Regions from separate parts of the Comamonas sp. Tr-654 genome, predicted to be linked through region 1. Evidence: predicted binding sites of a transcription regulator. Region 1 holds the regulator's gene; each other region holds the start of a gene.

The links. The regulator sigma-54, encoded in region 1, starts transcription at its own class of promoters, with help from an activator protein. The targets are predictions, from matches to a motif close to TGGCANGNAANCTGCTTT.
Region 2: the regulator sigma-54 is predicted to act here: its motif matches at 1,920-1,937, upstream of F3J24_RS12645 (ammonium transporter).
Region 3: the regulator sigma-54 is predicted to act here: its motif matches at 2,892-2,909, upstream of hmpA (NO-inducible flavohemoprotein).
Region 4: the regulator sigma-54 is predicted to act here: its motif matches at 1,908-1,925, upstream of F3J24_RS14675 (pilin).

What each region holds. Positions count from the first base shown of each region.
Region 1 covers NZ_VWWQ01000002.1:16,358-20,611, forward strand. Annotated here, with positions in the region: gene F3J24_RS05710 (thiol:disulfide interchange protein DsbA/DsbL) at 1-355, shown strand, start outside; gene lptA (lipopolysaccharide transport periplasmic protein LptA) at 486-1,142, shown strand; gene lptB (LPS export ABC transporter ATP-binding protein) at 1,139-1,921, shown strand; gene F3J24_RS05725 (RNA polymerase factor sigma-54) at 2,067-3,668, shown strand; gene F3J24_RS24910 (hypothetical protein) at 3,751-4,254, opposite strand, start outside.
Region 2 covers NZ_VWWQ01000003.1:636,738-640,991, forward strand. Annotated here, with positions in the region: gene F3J24_RS12635 (SDR family NAD(P)-dependent oxidoreductase) at 1-494, opposite strand, end outside; gene gspF (type II secretion system inner membrane protein GspF) at 654-1,877, shown strand; gene F3J24_RS12645 (ammonium transporter) at 2,009-3,211, shown strand; gene F3J24_RS12650 (5'-nucleotidase) at 3,273-4,190, shown strand.
Region 3 covers NZ_VWWQ01000002.1:165,856-170,109, forward strand. Annotated here, with positions in the region: gene F3J24_RS06465 (aminotransferase class V-fold PLP-dependent enzyme) at 1-712, shown strand, start outside; gene F3J24_RS06470 (FKBP-type peptidyl-prolyl cis-trans isomerase) at 801-1,211, shown strand; gene norR (nitric oxide reductase transcriptional regulator NorR) at 1,212-2,798, opposite strand; gene hmpA (NO-inducible flavohemoprotein) at 2,958-4,136, shown strand.
Region 4 covers NZ_VWWQ01000004.1:304,141-308,394, reverse strand. Annotated here, with positions in the region: gene F3J24_RS14680 (PglL family O-oligosaccharyltransferase) at 1-1,042, opposite strand, end outside; gene F3J24_RS14675 (pilin) at 1,367-1,873, opposite strand; gene F3J24_RS14670 (FHA domain-containing protein) at 2,062-2,781, opposite strand; gene ssb (single-stranded DNA-binding protein) at 3,095-3,643, opposite strand; gene F3J24_RS14660 (MFS transporter) at 3,916-4,254, opposite strand, start outside.

The sequences.
Region 1 (4,254 bases):
GCCCCAGCAAAAGCTGTACTACGCACTGGAAGGCATGAACCTGCTGCCCCAGCTGAACGCCAAGGTGTTCCGTACCATTCACGTGGACCGCAACCCGCTCAAGAACGACGACGCCATCTTTGACTGGATCGGCAAGCAGGGCGTGGATCTGGCCAAGTTCAAGGAAGTCTACAACTCCTTCACCGTGGCCAACCAGGTGCGCAAGGCCACCCAGCTGCAAAACGAGTATGACGTGGAAGGCGTGCCCGCCATGGGTGTGGCCGGCCGCTATTACACGGACGGCACCAAGGCTGGCAATATGGACAATGTGCTGCGCGTGGTCAATGCACTGATCGCCTCCAGCCGCAAGGCCTGACGCCAGGTTTCAGACGCCAACGACGTTTGATGCCCCGCAAGCCCGCCGTAGCGCGGGCTTTTTTGTGGGTGGTTTTTACGCAAGTTGCAAAAAGGGAATGACTACAATGGATGCAAGAAACGTGCCTTCCATGAAAAAAACACTCCTACCTCTCGCGCTGGCCTGCGCCCTGGCAGCAGCGACCGGCATTGCCCATGCCGAAAAGGCCGACAGCGCCAAGCCCATGAATATCGAGGCGGATGCGCTGCGTCACGACGAGCTGCAGCAGACCAGCGTCTTCACCGGCAATGTGGTGATGACCAAGGGTTCCATCGTGCTGCGCGGCGCCCAGCTTGATGTGCGTCAGGATGCCGAGGGCTATCAGTACGGGGTGATCAAGGCCGAGCCCGGCAAGCGCGCCTTCTTCCGCCAGAAGCGCGACACCGTGGCCGGTCAGCCCGAAGAGTTCATCGAAGGCGAAGGCGAAGTCATCGAATACGACGGCAAGGCCGATATCGTCAAGTTCATCCGCCGTGGCGAGATGCGCCGCTACCGTGGCGGCCAGCTCAGCGACCAGGTCACGGGCTCCATCATCGTCTACAACAACATCACCGACGTCTATACCGTCGATGGCCAGAAGACCAGCGGCGGCCTGCCTAGCTCCTCCGTGGGCCAGGGCGGTCGCGTGCGCGCCATCATGGCGCCCAAGGACGGTACGCCGGGCGCACAGCCCAAGCCCGCCACTCCTGCCACCCAATTGCGCCCGAGCATGACGCTGGGCGGCGAGAAAGCCGACGAGAAGAAATGAGTGAGCCGACCTTCTCCAGCAGCCGCAGCGGCGAGTCCGACAGCCGCCTGGAGGCCAAGCATCTGGCCAAGTCCTATGGCAGCCGCAAGGTGGTCAAGGATGTGTCGCTGTCCGTGCAAAAAGGCGAGGTGGTCGGTCTGCTCGGCCCCAACGGTGCGGGCAAGACCACATCGTTCTACATGATCGTGGGCCTGGTGCGTAGCGACGGCGGCGAGATCTTCATCGACGGCCAGCCGGTGGGCGGCATGCCGATTCACCAGCGCTCGCGCCTGGGCCTGTCCTATCTGCCCCAGGAAGCCTCCATCTTCCGCAAGCTCAGCGTGGAAGACAATGTGCGCGCCGTGCTGGAGCTGCAAAAGGACGAGCAAGGCAAGGCGCTGACGCAGGGCGAGATCGAAAAGCGCCTCACGGGCTTGCTGCAGGAGCTGCGCGTCGAGCATCTGCGCCAGTCGCCGGCGCTGGCGCTGTCCGGCGGTGAACGTCGGCGCGTGGAAATCGCGCGTGCCCTGGCCACGCAGCCGCGCTTCATCCTGCTTGACGAGCCGTTTGCCGGTATCGATCCGATTGCGGTGATCGAGATCCAGCGCATCATCGGCTTTCTCAAGGAGCGCGGCATCGGTGTGCTGATTACCGACCATAACGTGCGCGAGACGCTGGGCATCTGCGACCACGCCTTCATCATCAGCGACGGCCATGTGCTGGCCGAAGGCACGCCCGAGGAGATCGTGGAGAACGCCGATGTGCGCCGCGTCTATCTGGGCGAACATTTCAGAATGTGATGACCCCCACGCTCCCTCACTTTGTGTGGTCGCCGCCTGCAGAAGGGGCCCTGACCGGCTGCGCCGCGGTCTGCCTTGGGGCAGCCCTGCGGCAAACCCACTGCACTGTGCGCGTTTGCAATGATTGTCTGGGAGCCGCGCCTCGATGAAGCCAGGTCTCTCGCTACGCGTTTCGCAGCATTTATCGCTGACGCCGCAGCTGCAGCAATCCATCCAGCTGCTGCAACTCTCCACTCTGGAGCTGGCGCAGGAAGTCGAGCAGATGCTGGTCGACAACCCCTTTCTGGAGCGTGCGGGCGATGAGGCCGAAACTGCGGGAGATGCTCCTGTAGATGTAGCTGCTAGCGCCAATGAATACAGCACTTCAGATGGTATTCATGCTGAAAAAGAAGCATCGCAAGCGCAATTAGCTACTGAAACCGTAGCGGAAACACCGAGCCCTGAAACTCCAGAAACGCTGAACTGGGAGGCCGACGGCATGGACGGCCAGGACGGGGAGTGGGGCGGCGAATCCAGCAGCGAGTGGGAGACGCCCTCGGCCAGCAGCTCCACGCGCAACCGCGATGGCGATGATGAAACCGATGCCATCGATCTGGCGCGCGAGCACCAGAGCCTGACCGACTTTCTCCATCGCCAGGCCTTAAGCCTGCATCTGGGTGCGGCAGACACGGCGGCGCTGCGCTTTCTCATCGAGTCGCTCAGCGACGACGGTTATCTCGAGGATTCCCTGCAGGAGCTGGCGCAGAGCCTGGCCGGCGACGATCTGGAGGAGCGCGAGGAGCTGGAGCAGCACTTTGCCATTGCGCTGAAGCTGCTGCAAAGCCTGGAGCCGGTGGGCGTGGGCGCGCGTGATCTGGCCGAGTGCCTGCAACTGCAGCTGCGCGATCTGATCCGCACGGCCGAGGACGAGGGTACGACCGAGGCGCATATGAGCCGGCTGCTGCTGGCACAGGCCATCTGTTCCCAGCCCATGGACTTGCTGGCGCGGCGCGATCTGCGCAAGCTCACCAGCCTGTGCGGCGCGCGCGAGGAACAGCTGCGCGAGGCCATGGCCCTGATCGCCAGGCTGGAGCCGCGTCCGGGTCGGCGCTTTGTCGACGTGGAGCGCCATATCGTGGTGCCCGATGTCATCGTGCGTCCGGTGCGGGCCGGCTCGGGCCGGTCGGACTTTTCCGTGCAGCTCAACCCCGAGGTCATGCCGCGTCTACGCGTGCACGACATCTATGCCGGCGTGCTGCGTCGCCACAAGAACAGCGACGGTCATGCGGCGCTGCAGCAGCAGCTGCAGGAGGCGCGCTGGTTCATCAAGAACATCCAGCAGCGCTTCGACACCATCTTGCGTGTTTCCGAAGCCATCGTGGAGCGGCAGAAGAACTTCTTTGTGCATGGCGAGCTGGCCATGCGCCCGCTGGTGCTGCGCGATATCGCAGACACGCTGGGCCTGCACGAGTCCACTATCAGCCGCGTGACCACGGCCAAGTACATGGCCACGCCCCAGGGTACTTTCGAGCTCAAGTATTTCTTCGGTTCGGGCCTGGGCACGGAAACCGGTGGCAGTGCCTCCAGCACGGCCGTGCGTGCGCTGATCAAGCAGTTTGTCGATGCCGAAGATGCGAGAAAGCCGCTGTCGGACGCCAAGCTGGCCGACATGCTCAAGGAGCAGGGCATTGAGTGTGCGCGCCGTACTGTCGCCAAATACCGCGAGCAGCTCAAGATACCGACGACCACGCTGCGCAAGGCGCTGTAGCGAATCGCCGCGCGGCTCGGAGCGAAAAAAGGCAAGCGGCCTGATGAAGACCGCTTGCCTTGGGCTGGATGAGCGTCGTCGCTTATGGGGCCAGCGTTGCGGAGTACTTGCCGTTCTGGGCGTTCTTGCTCACCACGACATTGAACATGGCATAGACCGGGTTGTCGCCTGTGGCCGCGCCCAGGGTGACAGACTTGGTGCCCAGCACGCCGTCATCCCAGGATGCAACCTGTACCGTGGCGACTCTGCCGGCGGCTCTGGCGTAGTTGGCGATGGCGACCCGATAGGTGCCTTCCTGCAGTCTTGCTGAATCGCAGGATGCATAGTAGTGCTCAGGTCCGTAGGCGACGGTGTTGTCCACATCGAGATAGCCGCTGGCGCCGCGCATGTAGCGGTAGTAGACATGCGAGCCTCCGGGCTCATAGGTGTGCAGATCGACGTCACCGCTGCCGTCCCAGGTCAGCGTGGTGGTGAAAAAGCCGGATGTCGCTCGCGCCGGCGGGGCCACGAGTGTGGACAGTGCAGTCGTGATGTGGCTCTTCACGCGGTTGGAGATCTCCAGGCCGGGGTTGATGTAAATCTCGAG
Region 2 (4,254 bases), on a different contig from region 1:
GTCAGACCCAGCACGCCATGCTTGGCGGCCGTATAGGCCGCAGAGTTGGCAAAGCCCACGGCACCGAGGATGGACGCCATGTTGATGATGGAGCCGCCGCCACCCTGCAGCATGGCGGCGATCTGGTATTTGCAGGCATAGAAGACGCCCGAGAGATTGACGCGCAGCACCTGCTCCCAGGCATCCAGCGGATAGTCGGCGGTGGGCGCGCTGACGCCGCCGATGCCGGCGTTGTTGCAGGCCGCATCCAGGCGGCCGAAGTGGCGCATGGTCAAGGCCACCAGCGCCTCGTGATCCGCCGGGCTTCCGGCGTCGGCGCGCAGATACAGGGCCTCGGCACCCAGCTCGCGCACCAGGGCAGCTGTCTCCTGGCCCTGCTCCTCGTTGAGGTCGGCCAGCACCACACGCGCGCCTTCCCTGGCCCATGTCAGTGCCACACAGCGGCCTATGCCGGATGCAGCTCCCGTCACCAATGCAACCTTGTCCTTGAGCATCGAAACCTCCCGTTCTTGAATCGGCAGACCATTGTGCCGAGCTCGACCGCGGCAGTCATGACCTGCATCAAGCCGGGTCCGCTCTCTCAAATGCCGAAGGGCTGACATCATTAGTCGCTACCATCGGCACTAAACCGTCACTGTCAGATCGATTCGCGCATGCCTGCCTTTACCTTTGAAGCCCTGGATGCCCAGGGCCAGACCCGCAAGGGCACCCTGGAAGCCGACAACGCCCGTGCCGCGCGCAGCCAGCTGCGCAGCCAGGCCCTGGTGCCGCTGCAGGTCGAACCCGTCGCCGCAGGCCAGGGCCGGGGGCGGACAGGCGCATCCGGCTGGCTCACGCGCCCGGTCTTCAACTCCACCAGCCTCGCGGTATGGACCCGCCAGCTCTCGGGGCTGGTCAGCTCCGGCCTGCCCATAGAACGCGCACTAGCCGCGCTGGCCGAGGAAGCCGAGGACGAACGCCAGCATCAGCTGGTCGCGGCGCTGAGGGCCGAGGTCAATGCCGGCTCCAGCTTTGCAAAGGCGCTGGAGCAGCATCCACGCGAGTTCTCCGACATCTTCTGCGCCGTGATCGGCGCCGGCGAGTCCAGCGGCAGCCTGGGCCCGGTGCTGGAAAACTTGGCCGACGACCTGGAGGCGCGTCAGGCATTGCAGTCCAAGCTCATCGGCGCCTCGCTGTATCCGGCCATCGTGACGCTGGTGGCCATCGTCATCGTGATCTTCCTGGTCAGCTATGTGGTGCCGCAGGTGGCCGGCGTGTTTGCCGGCACCAAGCGTGCACTGCCGTTTCTCACTGTGGTCATGCTCGGCATCAGCGACTTTGTGCGCAGCTATGGCTGGTTCATGCTGGTCGTGCTGCTGCTGGCTGCCGTGGGTTTTCGGCTGGCGCTCAAAAACGAGGCATTTCGCGAGCGCTTCGATGCCCAGTGGCTGCATCTGCCGCTGATAGGCCGGCTCTCGCGCAGCTATAACGCGGCGCGCTTTGCCGGTACCCTGGCCATGCTGGCCGGAGCGGGCGTGCCCATTCTCAAGGCCTTGCAGGCCGCCGCCGAGACACTGAACAACCGCGCCCTGCGCGCCGATGCCATGGATGCGCTGGTACTGGTGCGTGAAGGCGCGCCGCTGGCCTCCGCCCTGGCGCAGAAAAAGCGCTTTCCGGGTCTGGTCGCCATGTTCGCCCGACTGGGCGAACAGACGGGCCAGTTGCCGCTGATGCTGCAGCGCGCCGCCACCCAGCTGTCCACCGAGGTCCAGCGCCGTGCCATGCACCTGGCCACGATTTTGGAGCCCCTGCTCATCGTCGTCATGGGGCTGGTGGTCATGCTCATCGTGCTGGCCGTGCTCATGCCCATCATCCAGCTCAACCAGTTCGTCAAATAGGCCTGACAGGCCTGTGCCGGTGCGGAAGCACCCACTCTAGCTTGGCGCAATTCTTGCTTTCTTTTAGTGCATTGCGGGTTTTTTCCGCAATTTCGCACCAATAAATAGCAAATTTCAGCTGGAGCGTTTTCATGCAAGCACTAAAACAGGGCGCGGATGCCCTGTTCATTTTGATGGGCGCCGTCATGGTCCTGGCCATGCACGCCGGTTTCGCCTTTCTGGAGCTGGGCACCGTGCGCCGCAAGAACCAGGTCAATGCCCTGGTCAAGATCCTGGTCGACTTCTCGGTCTCCACCGTGGTCTATTTCGCTCTCGGCTATGGCGTGGCCTATGGCACGCACTTTTTCGTGGGTGCCGAGCAGCTGACGGCACTCAACGGCTACGGCCTGGTCAAGTTCTTCTTTTTGCTGACCTTCGCGGCCGCCATTCCCGCCATCATCTCGGGCGGCATTGCCGAGCGCGCCAAGTTCTGGCCCCAGCTGATCGCCACGGCCATGATCGTGGGCCTGATCTACCCCTTCTTCGAGGGCATTGCCTGGAACCAGCATTTCGGCGTCCAGGCCTGGATCAAGGCGCTGACCGGCTCCGAGTTCCATGACTTTGCCGGCAGCGTGGTCGTTCACGCCGTGGGCGGCTGGATCGCCCTTGGAGCCGTGCTGCTGCTGGGCCCGCGCCGCAATCGCTACCGCCAGGGCGGGGCGATTGCCGCCACACCGCCCTCCAGCATTCCCTTCCTGGCGCTGGGCGCCTGGATTCTGATCGTGGGCTGGTTCGGCTTCAATGTGATGAGTGCCCAGAGTCTGGACAAGATCTCGGGTCTGGTCGCCGTGAACTCGCTGATGGCCATGGTGGGCGGCACGCTGGCCGCCCTGGCGGTGGGCAAGAACGACCCGGGTTTTGTGCATAACGGCCCGCTGGCCGGTCTGGTCGCCGTCTGCGCGGGCTCGGATCTGATGCACCCTTTGGGGGCACTGGTCGTGGGGGCTGCCGCCGGCGCCATCTTTGTCTTCATGTTCACGCTGACGCAGAACAAATGGAAGATCGACGACGTGCTGGGCGTGTGGCCGCTGCACGGTCTGTGCGGCGCCTGGGGCGGCATTGCGGCCGGCATCTTCGGCACGCAGGCACTGGGCGGGCTTGGCGGCGTGCATCCGCTGGCCCAGCTCATAGGCACGCTGATGGGCGTGGCCTGGGCCGCGCTGGGCGGCCTGCTGGTCTACGGCCTGCTCAAGAAAACCATGGGCCTGCGCCTGAGCCAGGAGCAGGAGTTTGACGGGGCCGATCTGTCCATCCACCACATCAGTGCCACGCCAGAGCGCGAAGCCAACTGGTGAGGGTGCGGCGGCCTGCGTATGATCGAAGCCTGTCTGCACATTCGCTCAAAGCCGTACCGCCATGGCCATGACCCTGAACGACAAGCTCGTCGTCGCCATCTCCTCGCGAGCCCTGTTCGATTTTGAGGAGGAAAACCGCCTCTTCGAGGACAGCGACCCGGCGAGCTATCTGCGCCTGCAGCGCGAGCGGCTGGACGTGCCTGCCGCACCGGGCGTTGCCTTCTCGCTGGTCAAGAAGCTTCTGGCCTTCAACACCGAAGGACAGCAGCATGTGGAGGTGGTGCTGCTCTCGCGCAACGACCCCGTCAGCGGCATGCGCGTCTTCCGCTCGGCCAAGGCCCACGGCCTGCACTCCATACAGCGCGGCGTTTTCACGCAGGGACGTGACCCTTTCGGCTATCTGCGCCCGCTGGGAGCCCAGCTGTTTCTGTCGGCGAATGCCGATGACGTGACCCAGGCACTGCAGCTGGGCTACCCGGCCGCCCATGTGTTCACCGACTCCATGCGCGCCAGCAGCAGCCATCCGCGTGAAGTGCGCATCGCTTTCGACGGCGATGCCGTGCTGTTTTCCGACGAGGCCGAGCGCATCTTCCAGGCCCAGGGCCTGGAGGCATTCCAGCGGCATGAGCTGGAAAAAGCCGCCCAGCCGCTGCCCGAAGGCCCGTTCAAGCCCCTGCTGGCCGCCTTGCACCGGCTGCAGCAAGCCGATGTGGCCGGCATGCGCGTGCGCACGGCCCTGGTCACTGCGCGCAGCGCCCCGGCCCATGAGCGTGCGCTCAATACGCTGATGGACTGGAAGATCGATGTCGATGAAGCCATGTTCCTCGGCGGACTGGCCAAGGGCGGGTTTCTGCGTGAGTTCGAGCCCGACTTCTTCTTCGACGACCAGACCGGCCATGTGCGCAATGCGGCCGGACATGTTCCCTCGGGCCATGTGCGCAGCGGCATTGCCCATGACAAGGCCGCGCTGCCTACGTAAAGCTTGGCAAAGTCCGGCAAGCGAATGCAAAACTTTGAAAGTGCGGCGGGCCGGAGGTTGAGAA
Region 3 (4,254 bases), 150 kb from region 1:
AACGGCCAGCGGCATCATGCTGCCCGACGAATACCTGCGCACCGTCGCCGACGCCGCACATGAGGTCGGCGCGCTGTTTGTGCTCGATTGCGTGGCCTCCGGCGCCATGTGGGTCGATATGGAAAAAACCGGCGTGGACGTGCTGATCTCGGCGCCGCAAAAGGGCTGGAGCAGCTCGCCTTGCTGCGCCATGGTCATGCTCTCGGCGCGTGCCCGCGAGGCCATTGAGCACACGCAAAGCTCCAGTTTCTCCTGCGACCTGAAAAAGTGGATGCAGATTGCCGAGGGCTACGAAAAAGGCCAGCATGCCTATCACACCACGATGCCCACGGATGCGCTGCTGCGCCTGCGTGACGTGATGCTGGAGACGCGCGAGTACGGCTTTGCCAAGGTGCGCGAAGAGCAGATGGAGCTGGGGCGCAAGGTGCGCGAGCTGCTGCAGTCGCGCGGCTTTCCCAGCGTGGCCGCCGAGGGCTACAAGGCTCCCGGCGTGGTCGTGAGCTACACCACGGACGCGGAAATACAGAGCGGCCGCGCCTTTCTCAAGGTCGGCCTGCAGACCGCCTCGGGCGTGCCGCTGCAATGCGATGAAGGCCCGGACTTCAAGACCTTCCGCATCGGCCTGTTCGGCCTGGACAAATGGCATGACTCGGATCGCTCCGTAGCGCATCTGTCCAAGGCGCTGGACGATATCGGCATTGCCCGGATCTGAGCCAAGGTGGCCGGCAGTATTGCTGCCGTGACATTTTTCGACCCGACTTCGTACTAAAGTCGGGTTTTGTTCATTCAGTGCATCCGATATGAAAAAAGTAATCTCCGTGATCGGGCTTGTATGGGCCATGGGTGCTGGCGCAGTGGTTCATGCTGCGCCGGTCACCACCGCCAGCGGGCTGGTCTATGAAAGCCAGGTCGAAGGCACGGGCCCCAGCCCCAAGGCGACGGACACCGTCAAGGTGCATTACCGCGGCTACTTCCCCGATACCGGCAAGGAGTTCGACAGCTCCTATGCCCGCAAGCAGCCCATCGAGTTCCCGCTCAATGGCGTGATCCCCTGCTGGACCGAGGGCGTGCAGAAGATGAAGGTCGGCGGCAAGGCCAAGTTCACCTGCCCGCCAGCCATTGCCTATGGCACACGCGGCGCGGGCCGGGCCGTGCCACCCAATGCCACGCTGAACTTCGACGTGGAGCTGCTGGGCATCCAGGGCCGCTGATCAAGGCCTGTCTATCTCCAGCCGCTTGGCCAGGCGCTGCAGATTGGCTCGATCGAGCTGCAGCTCGCGCGCTGCAGAGGCCCAGCTGCCCCGGTGGCGGGCCAGGCTGGCGCTGACCAGCTGGCGCTCATAGGCGCTGACGGCGGCGCGCAGGCCAGCCTCGGGCGCCGCTGCCGGAGTGGCCAGGTCGTTGGCGGCCGCAGCCTGTTCGGCGGCAGGCGCCTCGGTCCGCTCCCAGAGATCGGCAGGCCCCAGCGTCACGATGCGCAGCCTGGCACCGGCGCGGCTGGCGCTGCCGTCATGGCGGCTCAGGGCTCTGAGCACGGCGCGGCTGATGCAGTGCTCAAGCTCGCGTACATTGCCGCTCCAGCTGCGATTGAGCAAGGCCGCCTGTGCGGCCGCATCCAGGCGCAGGCCGCCCAGCCTGAGTCTGGAGCGGTTCTCTTCGAGGAAATAGCCCGCCAGCTGCAGCACGTCGCTGTCGCGCTCGCGCAGCGGCGGCACATTGAGCGGATAGACGTTGAGGCGGTGATAGAAGTCCGCGCGCATGCGCCCGGCGCCGACTTCCGCAGCCAGGTCGCGGTTGGTGGCGGCGATCACGCGCACATCCACATGATGCTCCCGGTCCGAGCCCAGGCGCTGCAGCTGGCCGCTTTGCAGCACACGCAGCAGCTTGGCCTGCACGGGCAGCGAGAGTTCTCCGACCTCGTCCAGAAACAGCGTGCCCTGATGCGCCTGCTCGAACTTGCCGCTGCGCTCGGTCAGCGCTCCGGTGAAGGCCCCGCGCACATGACCGAACAGCTCGCTCTCGACCAGGTTGTCCGGCAGGGCCGCGCAGTTGATGCTGATCATGGGCTTGTCGGCCCGGCCCGACTGCGCATGCACGGCCTGGGCTACCAGCTCCTTGCCGGTACCGGTTTCGCCGGTGATGAGCACGCAAAGATCGCTGGCGGCGACCAGGGCAATGTCTTTCTGCAGCTGGCGCATGACGGGGCTTGCGCCCTGCAGTCCGCGCTCTGGCGGCGCGCTTGGGCTGGTCGAGCCGGCGGCGCCGCGCGCGAGCTGCGACAGTTGGTGCACGCGCTCTGCCGTGGCCACGGTGGCCGCAGCCAGATTGCTGAAGGCCTGCAGCATGGCCAGCGCCGCAGGGTCGGCAAAGCGGCCCGGCTCCATTGCATCCAGCGTCAGCAGGCCCCAGGGCAGGCCGCCCAGCTGCAGCACGCAGCCCATGCAGTCATGCACATGCAGCTCGGTGATGGCCTGGCCCTTGTGCGCCACCAGCCCGTCATAGGGGTCGGGCAGGGGGCTGTCGGGCTCGAAGCGCATGGCCTGGCCGGCCGCCAGCAGCTGGGCAAAGCGCGGATGCTCGGCCAGGCGAAAGCGTCGGCCCAGCGTGTCCGGCATCAGGCCGTCGATCGCCATGGGGCGCAGCCATTCGCCTTCGAGCTTCAGCAGGGCGACGGCATCGGCGGGCAGCAGATTGCGCAGCGCGGCCAGCAGACGGCGCAGGCGTTCGCGCTCGGGCAGGTCCTGGGCCAGATCGGCGATCAGCGGGCTGACGGCGTTGAGAATATGGGAGGTTGTCATAACGACAGCGTTCGGTGTCAATAAGACATCAATTGAGCAATGTCATATTGACGCATATTTCTGCAAGCCATTGTTTTGCAGTGGTATTGAGGCTGGCACGCTGCTTGCACTGACTGGTGCAAGCCTTGCAGCTGGCAAGGCAGCAACCAGGAGATTTGCATGCTTACCGAACGTCAACGCGAGATCGTCAAGGCCACCGTGCCGCTGCTGGAAACCGGCGGCGAGGCGCTGATCACGCATTTCTACCAGACCATGCTGGGCGAATACCCAGAGGTGCGCCCGCTGTTCAACCAGGCACACCAGCAAAGCGGTGCCCAGCCGCGTGCTCTGGCGCACAGCGTGCTGATGTATGCCAAGAACATCGACCGTCTGGAAAACCTGGGCAATCTGCCCGCCCAGATCATCAACAAGCATGTGGCGCTGCAGGTGCAGGCCGAGCATTACCCCATCGTGGGTGCCTGCCTGCTGCGCGCCATTCGTGAAGTGCTGGGTGCCGAGATTGCCACGGATGAGGTGATCGCCGCCTGGGCTGCGGCCTATCAGCAGCTGGCCGATATCCTGATCGCGGCCGAGCGCAGCGCCTACGAGCAGACGGCGGCGGCCGAAGGCGGCTGGCGAGGTGCGCGCGCCTTCAGACTGGTGCAAAAGCAGGCCGAATCGGCCGAGATCACCTCGTTCTATCTGGAGCCGGCGGACGGCGGCGCGGTGATTGCCCATCAGCCCGGTCAGTACATCGGCCTGCGCGTGGTGGTCGACGGCCTGGAGCAGCGCCGCAACTATTCGCTGTCGGCACCTGCCAACGGCAAGAGCTATCGCATCAGCGTCAAGCGCGAGGCCGGCGGCAAGGTCTCCAGCCATCTGCACGACCAACTGCAAGTGGGCGATACGCTGGAGCTGTTCCCGCCCGCCGGTCATTTCACGCTGCAGGCCAATGCCAAGCCCCTGGTGCTGATCAGCGGCGGTGTGGGCATCACGCCCACGCTGCCAATGCTGCAGGCGGCACTGCCGACGGGCCGAGAGATCACCTTTATCCACTGCGCGCGCGATCGCGGCGTGCATGCCTTTCGCGAGAAGATTGATGCACTGGCCCGCAGCCATGAGCAGCTCACGCGCCGCTATTGCTACGACCAGGCGGATGCCGGCGACGAGGTCGATGCCCAGGGCCTGCTGAGCACCGACCAACTGGCCCAGTGGCTGCCCGCGTCGCGCGATGCCGATGTCTACTTCCTGGGGCCGCGCGGCTTCATGCGCAGCGTCAAGCAGTCGCTGCGTGAGCTGGGCGTGCCCGACGCCCAGGTGCACTACGAGTTCTTCGGCCCGGCCGAAGCCCTGGCTTGATTGAGTGAATGCTCATTAAAAAAGAGCTGTTAGCGCATGTTATTAATAGGTTTCAGTGCTGAAAGCATTTGAAATCCTTGTAAATAAATCGCAAACAGCTCTTTTTATTGGAGCGCGG
Region 4 (4,254 bases), on a different contig from region 1:
TAAAATCATTTTCTATTTGTAAATAGTCCCTACCAACAACAACAGACAGCACTAATGAGAGAAAGATAAATATCCAAATTAATTTTTTTAAGTTTGGTGAAATAAATTTCAAAAATTTTGTATCTCCTTCGACTACCCCCATAAAAAATACACACGGCAGCATAAAATACATATATGCAAATGGATACTCTAGCATACTATGTAATGCAATTGGTAAAATCAATAAAATTGCACATTGAGAAGTAATTGCAGATTTATCATTGCCTTTAACAATTAAATTACCGTGCAAGGATCTTACCATCCAAAATATCAGCGCTATTGCAATTACTCCACCAACAGGAACTCCAAACCATATCATCAGATCCAAAAATAAATTGTGGGCATGATCCATGTTCTCTGCACCGCCAATTCTCACGGTAAAGTTTTGCTGAGCCGCCCCTAGATTCAACCACCCCCAACCAATAAATGGTTTTTCAAATATCGCCGCATACATCTGCTCCCATAACTTATAACGCGTTGTACTTAATCCTGAAAATTCCCGCGCAGCACTTCCACCCAATAAATTGGATATATCCGCCCATTTAATGAAAATTACCCAATAGAGCAACAAGGAGATTGATACCCAATGTAGGGACTTCCTGAAATTCTTAATAAAAAATACCACAGCCGCCATAATCGTAATTGATAATGCCCCGGTTCTAGACTGGGTTGCGACTAATGTAAAAACAAGAATTACAGAAGCACTATACAACCATAAACCCCGTATCTTCTTGTTTATATCGAAATAAAGTAATGATACAAGTGCCATTAGCAATAATGTAGCCAACTGATTAGGCTGTGCAATATTGCCATAAACTCGGCCCTTGCTGGGGTACATAAACATCCCTTGCTCTACGCCTTGCCATTGAGCAAGGCCCACAACACTGTTTATCAAAGCGCCGAGGAGAATCGTCAAGAATACGATATCTATCTTTGAAATATTTTCATAATTCACACAGTCTCTCTGCCCTATTAAAGATAAAACTCCGAGAGAAGAAGACATGCAGCAGTATGCTGACAATAATATCAAAAATACAAGATCTCCGAGACCAATCAATCCAAGGAAATACTGAACTATAGAGATAACGGCTAACAGAGACAAGCAAATATAGATACGTATCGGTATAAGTGTGAAGCCACATCCCCCCCATAGCAAGAAAAATCCAGCGCAAGCAAATGCTTCCTGCAAAAAAGTGTTCCAGGGTGATATGTGGTCCGGAATTACCCACATCAGCACTAAAAAAACACCAGCAGTTAATTGACTATATTTCTTGAAGTAAGACATAAAAAAAGCCCCCTGGCGGAGGCTTCTCTGACTGAATAGATATTACTTGCAGGATCCGGGCAGGTATTTGCTAATAGTCGTGGAACCGCCACTGCACTTCCAGCTCACAATTTGCGAGCCTTGGTGATTCGAAGCTGCATCAACCTTCAGTGCCGTTGTGTTAGCTGTATCCATGAATGGTTCCAGCTTGACCGTATCGCTGGAGCCGAGCGAAACACCCAGTGCAGACGTATCAGGAGTGACAGTAATAACTCCATTGGCAGTTGTCGCCACAGATTTCACCATCTTAGAAGGATTGGAACCTGCACCAGTAGGGTTGGCCTCACAGCCCCATCCATTGGCTGAACCTGTAGAAGTTGTATTCATCGATTGCACCTGCTCGCTAATCGAGGTACGGCACTGAGAGGCAGCCAGCACCACTTCGGCCATGCGAGCCTTTACTGTGTAGTCCTTGTAAGCAGGCAGAGCCACGGCAGCCAGAATACCGATGATCGCCACAACGATCATCAGTTCGATCAGGGTGAAACCCTTTTGAATGGAACGCTTCATTTCAAACTCCCTAGTTGGATGAGACCCAACCTAAGAAGCAAGCTGCATGCCAACAATTTGGCAAACGCAGACCTCATTCAAAACGACACGTTTGGCAACATTCACGCGAGCTTGAGTAACAATTTTGGCGGCACAGTCGAAAACAATGACAAATTTGTCAGGCGCTTAACACCTATCAAGTCGGCCTGTCACTCCACGACAAAGCGCATGGTGCTTCCCGCCAGGTCCACCGTATCGCCATTGAGCAGGGGCACGGAAAGAGGTCCGACTACCTGACCATTGAGCTTCAGATCTTCACTGGCACCTTCCAGTTGGGTAAGCACAAAGCCATGAGGCTTCTGAGTGATGGAAGCAATGGCTACTCCAGGCTTACCCAGGGTGGTGACGACTTTGAAAAGCGCTATTTCCTTGCCTGCCAAGCTGCCGGTGAGCATGCGAATCACGGCGTGACGCTCCGGCAGTGCGGCAAGCGAGCCCTGAATGGTGGAACTAAAGCTTGAGATTTCGCCAAACCCGGAAGGGCTGGCCAGTTTGGCATGGCCGCTGTCTGCTTCTTCGGAAATGTGCGCCAGCGCCGCCTTTTTGCCGCTCTGGGCAGACGCAATATTGGTATCGGGGATCACGGTGTCGAGAAAGCGGATTTTGTAACGCCCGATGTCCAGCAGGTCGCCGTTGAGCAGATACTGCTTCTGGATGGCACGGCCATTGACATAGGTGCCGTTGGTGCTGCGCAAGTCCTCGATGCTGACCTTGCCGCCAGTGATGGTGAGCACGGCATGCTCGCCGCTGACCGCCAGATTCTCGATCACGATGTCGTTATAAGGACGACGACCCACGGTCGTGCGCTCCTTGGTGAGCTGCACTTCCTTGATAACTGCGCCGTCGATTGAGATGACCAAAGTCGGCATGCTCGAAGCTCCTGAGGAAACGCCAAGTCCCGCTTGGCTGCACTGGCAGAGATCCCTCACACTTGAGTGTGTGATTCAGCGCTCGACCCCTAATCGTAACTAGATGAAACGCGCCTGGATGCAGCATCTTATTTCACTAATTCGATGAAGCCAGCGATCCGATTGAAATTTTCAACGCTGCTGCCATCCGCCTGCAACATCTATGGAATTGCTCCTGCATCGTCTCCGTTCACCGCATGAGAAAAGCCCGCGCTGATGGGAGCGCGGGCTTTTGCAGATTCTTGGAAAGCGACACCAGCCGCCTGTCCCTGAATTAGAACGGGATATCGTCGTCCATGTCGTCAAACCCCGACGCAGCACGCTGGGGAGGAGGAGCCATGGGTGCGGGAGCAGAACGCTGTTGCATCGGTGCCGGTGCGGGGCGCTGCTGCATGGGCGCGGAAGCCGGACGGCTGGGCGCCTGATAGCTGCTTTCACCATAACCATCGTCGCCGCCGTAGCCGCCTTGCTGCTGACCACCGCCCTGGCGGCTTCCCAGCATCTGCATGGTGTCGGCGCGGATTTCGGTGGCGTAGCGCTCCTGGCCGGAGGCCTGGTCGGTCCACTTGCGGGTGCGCAGACTGCCTTCCACATAGACCTGGCTACCCTTGCGCAGATACTGCCCCACGATTTCGGCCAGCTTGCCGTTGAAGACCACGCGGTGCCATTCGGTGGCTTCGCGGTTTTCACCGGAGTTCTTGTCGCGCCAGCGGTCCGTGGTGGCGATGGTCACATTGGCCACCTGATCGCCGCTGGGGAAGGTGCGCATTTCGGGGTCACGACCCAGATTGCCGACGATGATGACTTTGTTGACGGATGCCATAGAGATACCTTTTCAAAAAGTGGCCCGGGCAATTGTGAGAGGTCCCGAACCAATGAGCCTCGTATTCTGCCCCAAGCCAGCCATGGAGAGCACGGGATTTCCCGATATCCCATCTCGGCGATACATGGTGCCCCAGCAGGAAAGGGGCCACTGCACGCGAGCAGCCGAGCAAGGGCAGCCCCGCTGCGAGGGCTGCGTCCCCCTCCGCGTAGCAGAGAGGGGGAAGGCGGGGCCGCCTAGGCGCACAGCGCCTCAGGGGGTGTTGCTGTAAGTCAGTGACGGCCCACCGGGCGCAGCGGCCAGGTCACGGCCAGCCACAGGGCAACCAGCACCCCCGTCATGATGAACAGGCCCGGCACACCCGCAAATTTGGCGACAGCACCACCGACAGCACCGCCGGCAAACAGTCCCAGCGACTGCAAGGTGTTGTAGGCACCCAAGGCCGCACCGCGCAGCGGCGCCGGTGCCATGCGCGAGACCAGGCTTGGCTGGGTGGCCTCAAGCGCGTTGAAGCCGCAGAAGAACAGAAACATCAGCAGCGCCATGCACCAGACCGTAGGAATGGTGCCGCTGGCGGCCAGCATGCCCAGACCGATCTGCACGACCAGCAC